DNA from 2 places in the Thermoanaerobacter ethanolicus JW 200 genome. Region 1 is predicted to be linked to the other one. Evidence: a T-box and tRNA genes for the amino acid it is inferred to sense, from the RefSeq annotation. Region 1 holds a T-box; the other holds one or more tRNA genes.

Region 1 (3,419 bases):
AAGAATTGAAGGCAATTTTTCTAAGCTATCTCATAGAGATGTGTTGGGTTCACTTTTAGGGTTAGGGATAAAAAGACAAAAAATAGGCGATATAATTGTAAAAGAGGATAAATGTGACATATTGTTACATAAAGATGTGGAAAGTTATGTACTTATGAACCTTTTTAAAGTCGGGAAAGAGAAGGTAAGAGTTAATTCAATTGACTTGAAAGATGTGATAGAACCTGAAATAAAATATAAGGACATTTTTTCTACCGTAGCCTCACTACGGGTTGACAGTGTGGCAGCTGCAGGTTTTGGTATATCAAGGACGAAGGCTTCAGAACTTATAAAGTCCGGTCTTCTTCAAATAAATTGGGAGTATACAGAGGACCCTTCTTCAGAAGTAAAAGAGGGAGATGTAATTTCTTTACGTGGTTTTGGAAGAATTAGATTAGAAGAAGTGAGAGGTAATACAAAAAAAGGTCGCGTTTCTGTACATATTCTAAGGTTTATATAATGTTACAAAAGAAAAGGAGGTAAATATTATGCTGACGCCTATGGATATACATAATAAAGAATTTAGGCGGTCTTTTAGGGGTTATAATGAAGAGGAAGTGGACGAGTTTTTGGATAAAATTATGGAAGACTATGAGATGTTATACAAAGAAAATGCGGAGTTAAAAGATAGAATTAATATAATGAATGAAAAACTTCAAAGCTACATAAATATGGAGAACACTTTAAACAATACTTTGATTGTTGCTCAAAATACTGCAGAGGAATTGAAAAGAAATGCAGAAAAAGAAGCACAACTTATCATACAAAATGCACAACAAAATGCAGAAAAAATATTAGAGAAGGCAAATCAAGAAGTTGTAAGAATAAGAATGGAGTTAGAAAGATATCGCAAGCAATTAAATGTTTTTAAAGCGAAATTTAAATCTCTTTTAGAAGCCCAGTTGGAATCAATACTTTCAATAGATGAGAAAGAATTGATTCCAGATGAGGATGAGGAGAAGGATGCAGAATAGATTAGGGGTTGTTGGAATATTGGTTCAAAATAGAGAAAATGTGGCAGATAGGGTAAATCACATATTGAGTGAGTACGGCCACATTATTGTAGGGAGAATGGGTATACCTTATAAAGATAGGGGAGTATCGGTTATCGCTTTAATAGTTGATGGTACAACGGATGAAATAGGGGCTCTTACTGGTAAACTTGGAAGTCTTCCTGGTGTAAAAGTGAAATCTGCTCTGACTGCATGAGATATGCATACTATTGACGAAAAACTTGTGGTATTATATAATTGTGTAAAAAATATTGTTAAAAGCTATGATGAGGACGAGTAAGTAGAAGCGACTTCCAGAGAGTTGGCGGTAGGTGCGAGCCAATAAGTTCGTTTCTACTGAAAATCACCTCGGAGCTGCAGGCTGAACTACAGTAAGCTGTGCCGGGTTTCCCGTTATCTTAAATGAGAGATTAAGGCAAAGTTTTTCTTTGTCTTAATAAGTAGGGTGGTACCGCGAACTTCTCGTCCCTGACGAGAAGTTTTATTTTTAGTTTGAAAGATAATATTTGAAGAGGAGGTAATGTTCAGTGGATTACAACAAGACACTTAATTTGCCGAGGACAGATTTTCCTATGAAGGCTAATTTGCCAACACGAGAGCCAGAGATATTAAAAAGATGGGAAGAAATGGATATTTATCATAAAACATTGGAAAAAAATAAAGGCAAGGAAAAATATATTTTACACGATGGGCCGCCTTATGCTAATGGAGATATACACATTGGAACTGCTATGAATAAGGTATTAAAAGACATTATAGTGAAATACAAAACAATGAGGGGTTATGATGCTCCTTATGTGCCAGGATGGGATACACACGGTCTTCCTATTGAACAGCAAGCTATAAAAACTTTAGGTATAAAAAGGCATGAAGTAAGTCCTACAGAATTTAGAAAAGTGTGTAGGGATTTTGCTTTTTCTCAGATTGAAAAGCAAAAAGCTCAATTCAAAAGATTGGGAGTAAGGGGAGATTGGGATAATCCTTATCTTACCTTGAATCCGGAGTATGAAGCTAAACAGATAGAAGTATTTGGTGAAATGGCAAAGAAGGGGTATATCTATAAAGGTCTAAAGCCTGTATATTGGTGCCCCAGCTGTGAGACTGCTTTGGCAGAAGCAGAAATTGAATACTTTGATGAAACCTCTGATTCTATTTATGTAAAATTTAGAGTTAAAGATGATTTAGGGAAATTCAAGGGAATTGTTGAGAATCTTAATAATGTGTATTTTGTAATATGGACAACTACTACATGGACTATTCCGGCTAACCTTGCAATTGCTTTAAATCCAGAGTTTGATTATGCGCTTGCAAAGTTTGGAGACGAAGTATATATAATGGCAAAAGATATGTTAGATACTGTAAAGAAAGAAGCTAACCTTTCAGATTATGAAATAGTTGCTGTATTTAAAGGAAAAGATTTGGAGGGCATGAAGGCTACCCATCCTTTATATGACAGAGATTCTTTAATAATCTTGGGTGAGCATGTAACTTTAGAAGCTGGTACTGGATGTGTTCATACTGCTCCCGGCCATGGTGAAGAAGACTTTTTAGTTGGGCAAGAGTATGGTCTTGATGTTTTAAATCCAATAGATGATAAGGGATATTTTACAGATAAAGCGCCAGGATATGCTGGGCTGTATTATGAAGAGGCTAACAAGGTCATAAAGGAAGACTTGAAAAAAGCTAATGCATTAGTGGCAGAAACCCGTATTACCCACTCATATCCTCACTGTTGGAGATGTAAAAGTCCAATAATATTTAGGGCGACAGAACAGTGGTTTGCTTCTGTGGAAGGATTTAGAGAAGAGGCACTAAAAGCTATTAAAGAAGTTAATTGGTATCCTTCATGGGGCGAAGAGCGCATAACTAACATGGTAAGAGATAGACGAGACTGGTGTATTTCAAGGCAAAGGGTATGGGGTGTGCCAATTCCTATATTCTACTGTGAAAAGTGTGGGAAACCGCTTATAAATGATGATACAATAAATGCAGTTAAAGAGATCTTCAGGCAAAAGGGTTCAGATGCATGGTTTGAAATGTCAGCTGAAGAGATATTGCCAAAAGGGATTACTTGCGAATGCGGTTCTACAAAGTTTAGGAAAGAGACAGATATAATGGATGTGTGGTTTGATTCAGGCTCCAGCCATGCAGCTGTGTTGCAAACTCATCCTGACCTAAAGTGGCCTGCAGAGCTTTATTTAGAAGGTTCAGACCAACACAGAGGATGGTTCCAGTCTTCCCTTTTGACATCTGTGGCAACACGTGGAAAAGCACCTTATAGAAACGTATTGACCCACGGATTTGTTGTAGACGGTGAAGGAAGGAAAATGTCAAAATCTTTAGGGAATGGTATTGACCCAGCTGATG
Region 2 (3,419 bases), 150 kb from region 1:
AGTGACATCCAAAACTTCCCTATCGTATATTCCTAAGACATTACACAAAATATCATTCACCCCATTTGGAGCTATATCAAAAGAGGTATGGGCTGCATAAAGCGAGATATCATTTTTAATAAGTTGTATTAACAATGAGCCCACTGGATTATCAGCTCTGACATTTTTTATTGGCTTAAAAATTAACGGATGATGAGTTACAATCATATCTACTTTTTTGTCAACCGCTTCTTTAATTACTTCAGAAGTAGCATCCAAAGCTACTAAAACTTTTGAGATATCTTTAGAACCATCTCCTATTAATAATCCCACGTTATCCCACTCTTCAGCAAATTTACGCGGTGCAAGTTTATCCATTATGGAAGCTATTACTTGGCATTTCAAGCCCATTTATCAACACCTCGAATTTCTTTACTTTTTCCTCTAATTGCTTACGCTTTTCATTGGTTTCAGGAAGTTTATTTATGATTTTCTTCATTTTGTCGATTTTATACTGCAAAAATTCTTTTAACAGTGGATGTTTTTTTTGTATGAGTTTTTCCCCTACTTGATAATATATGTCATTTTTGACTTTTTGTCTACCATGTTCTGCTACTATTATTTCATAATATTTTTGATTTTCCTTCACTAATTCCTCATCACAAATTTTATATCCATTTTCTATTAAGTATTTCCTCAAATATGTTGAATCTCTCATAGGTTGAAGTATAAATTTCTTAATAGTTTTTGCAGTATCTTTTCCTTCCTCTAATATTTTTGTAATCAAAATTCCTCCCATACCTGCAATGACAACTACGTCTACTTCCCCTGGAGATAAAACATTAAGACCATTCCCTAACCTTGTGTCTATCAAAGATTGCAAATTTCGCTTCTGAACTTCTTTTACAGCTTTATTTAAGGAACCTTTATTTAAATCTGAAGCAACGACATAGGTAGCTATTTTGTTTTCAATAAGGTAAACAGGAATAAAACCATGGTCAGTACCTATGTCTGCAACTTTTGACCCATGAGGAATATATTCAGCAATTTTCCCTAATCGCTCTGTAAGTTTCATGTAATCCTCCTAAAAGTATAAAAAAATAAAAAAGCATTTAAAGCTAAATGCTTTTTTATCAAAATGGTGGGCCTTCAGGGATTTGAACCCCGGACCAATCAGTTATGAGCCGACCGCTCTGCCAGCTGAGCTAAAGGCCCAAAAAGTGGCTCCTCAGGTAGGATTCGAACCTACAACCTACCGGTTAACAGCCGGTTGCTCTACCCTTGAGCTACTGAGGAATACAATAATAATTATACAGATTTTTGCCCCATTGTCAAGAAGCTTATTTAATCAAGGAAATCTTTTAATTTTTTGCTTCTGCTGGGATGCCTCAATTTTCTTAATGCTTTTGCCTCAATTTGTCTTATGCGTTCTCTTGTAACATTAAACTCTTTTCCTACTTCCTCTAAAGTTCTTGCTCGGCCGTCATCAAGGCCAAATCTAAGTCTTAGTACTTTCTCTTCCCTTGGCGTTAGAGTATCAAGAACATCCATCAATTGTTCTTTTAGCATTGTAAAAGCAGCAGCTTCTGCTGGAGCTGGTGCATCTTCATCGGGTATAAAATCTCCTAAGTGGCTGTCTTCCTCTTCCCCAATAGGAGTTTCTAAAGATACAGGTTCTTGCGCTATTTTCATTATCTCTCTTACTTTTTCTTCTGGCATACCCATCTCTTTTGCCAACTCTTCAGGGGTAGGTTCGCGACCTAATTCCTGCAGCAATTGCCTTTGAACTCTTATCAATTTGTTGATAGTTTCTACCATGTGTACAGGGATTCTTATGGTTCTTGCTTGGTCTGCAATAGCTCTTGTGATAGCCTGTCTTATCCACCATGTGGCATAAGTACTGAATTTGTAGCCTTTTCTATAGTCAAATTTTTCAACTGCTTTGAGTAACCCTAAATTTCCCTCTTGTATCAAATCTAAGAAAAGCATTCCTCTTCCTACGTATCTTTTTGCTATGCTTACAACCAATCTTAAATTGGCTTCTATAAGTCTTTTTTTAGCTTCTTCGTCTCCTTGTTCGATTCTTTTTGCCAATTCAATCTCTTCTTCAGGAGTGAGAAGAGGAATCTTGCCTATCTCCTTCAAATACATTCTCACAGGGTCATCTATACTGATTCCTTCAGGAAGAGAAAGGTCTAAGTCTAAATCTTCTTCAGTTATTTCTTCCTGACGAGGTTCTTCCCCAACAATTTCAATTCCCATGTCTTCAAAAGCATCATATACCTTCTCAATTTGGTCAGGATTTAAATCAATATCTTCTAAAGAATCCATTATCTCATTGTAGGTGAGCATCCCAGTTTTTTTTCCTTTATTGATAAGTTCTGTAATGGCTTCTTTAGACAATTCTTCGTTGTTCATAGGTTTCCCCTCCCTATGGGTTTCTTTCTTTTTAGCCATTTTTTATCTTTAGCATCTCCTTTTCACAATTTTGTAATTCTATTAAAAGTTGCCTTTCTTTATCTATATCCCCCAACATATGAGCTTCATTGATGGCTCTTTTAATCTTTTCTCTTTTAACTGCCAAACTGTTAATGAGAATCTTGTTTATAATATCATCAATAGCTTGTTCAGTAATATTTTCACTCTCGTAAAAAGCTTTAATAATATCGTTAAAATCAGATATGAGATTTTCGTCTTGTAATAAATAAACAATATCATTTATTTGAGTTTTTTTCCCATCCTCCAACCTTGACATTATTTCTTCAAAAATTGGCTTTAATTTAACATTCTCCAGCATATCGGCAGTAATTGTTTCTTTCACCCTTTTGTAAAGATTATTATCATACAGTAGCAATGCAATTAAGTACTTTTCTGGTGATATTTTACTACTGCTACTGTATATATTATGCCTTATCTTGCCAGCCATATACATATTTTTTTGATTTTTTTCAATTTCCCTATTGACAAAACGAGCAACCTCTGTTCTCACTGCATTCTCAGATATTTGAGCAACTTTAGCCACTGAAGAAATATAGACTTCCCTTTTCACTTCATCAGAAAGTTTTGCAATATCTTTTGCAATTTTTTTAACATATATTATTCTATCTTGAGGGTTATCAAGGTCGAGATTTTTTCTATATACCTTTGCTTTAAACTCAATTAAACTATCGGCATTTTCTATTAATTGATTAAATGCTTCTACTCCTTCTTTTTTTATAAACTCATCAGGGTCTTTCCCATAAGGAATAGTCAGTACTTTTATATTTAAATTCAATTCATCAAGAATGTCAAGTCCTCTTAATGCGGCACTAATACCAGCTTCATCCGCATCATAAGCAATTACAACATTTCCTTTATACCTTTTTATGAGTCTTGCTTGGTCCCCTGTCAAAGCGGTTCCTAAAGATGCTACAGCACAATCTATTCCAGCTTGGTGTAAG

The links. A T-box is a leader RNA that pairs with one kind of tRNA and senses whether it is charged. The one in region 1 lies ahead of ileS (isoleucine--tRNA ligase), so its partner is inferred to be a tRNA-Ile.
Region 2: it encodes a tRNA-Ile, which carries the amino acid that the T-box ahead of ileS (isoleucine--tRNA ligase) is inferred to sense. The anticodon was not compared.

Annotation. Positions count from the first base shown of each region.
Region 1 covers NZ_CP033580.1:2,076,636-2,080,054, reverse strand. Annotated here, with positions in the region: gene EB239_RS10430 (YlmH family RNA-binding protein) at 1-499, shown strand, start outside; gene EB239_RS10425 (DivIVA domain-containing protein) at 528-1,013, shown strand; gene EB239_RS10420 (TM1266 family iron-only hydrogenase system putative regulator) at 1,003-1,248, shown strand; T-box leader at 1,307-1,525, shown strand; gene ileS (isoleucine--tRNA ligase) at 1,580-3,419, shown strand, end outside.
Region 2 covers NZ_CP033580.1:2,230,896-2,234,314, forward strand. Annotated here, with positions in the region: gene EB239_RS11240 (Nif3-like dinuclear metal center hexameric protein) at 1-390, opposite strand, end outside; gene EB239_RS11245 (tRNA (adenine(22)-N(1))-methyltransferase) at 350-1,054, opposite strand; tRNA gene EB239_RS11250 (tRNA-Ile) at 1,119-1,194, opposite strand; tRNA gene EB239_RS11255 (tRNA-Asn) at 1,201-1,275, opposite strand; gene rpoD (RNA polymerase sigma factor RpoD) at 1,324-2,397, opposite strand; gene dnaG (DNA primase) at 2,429-3,419, opposite strand, start outside.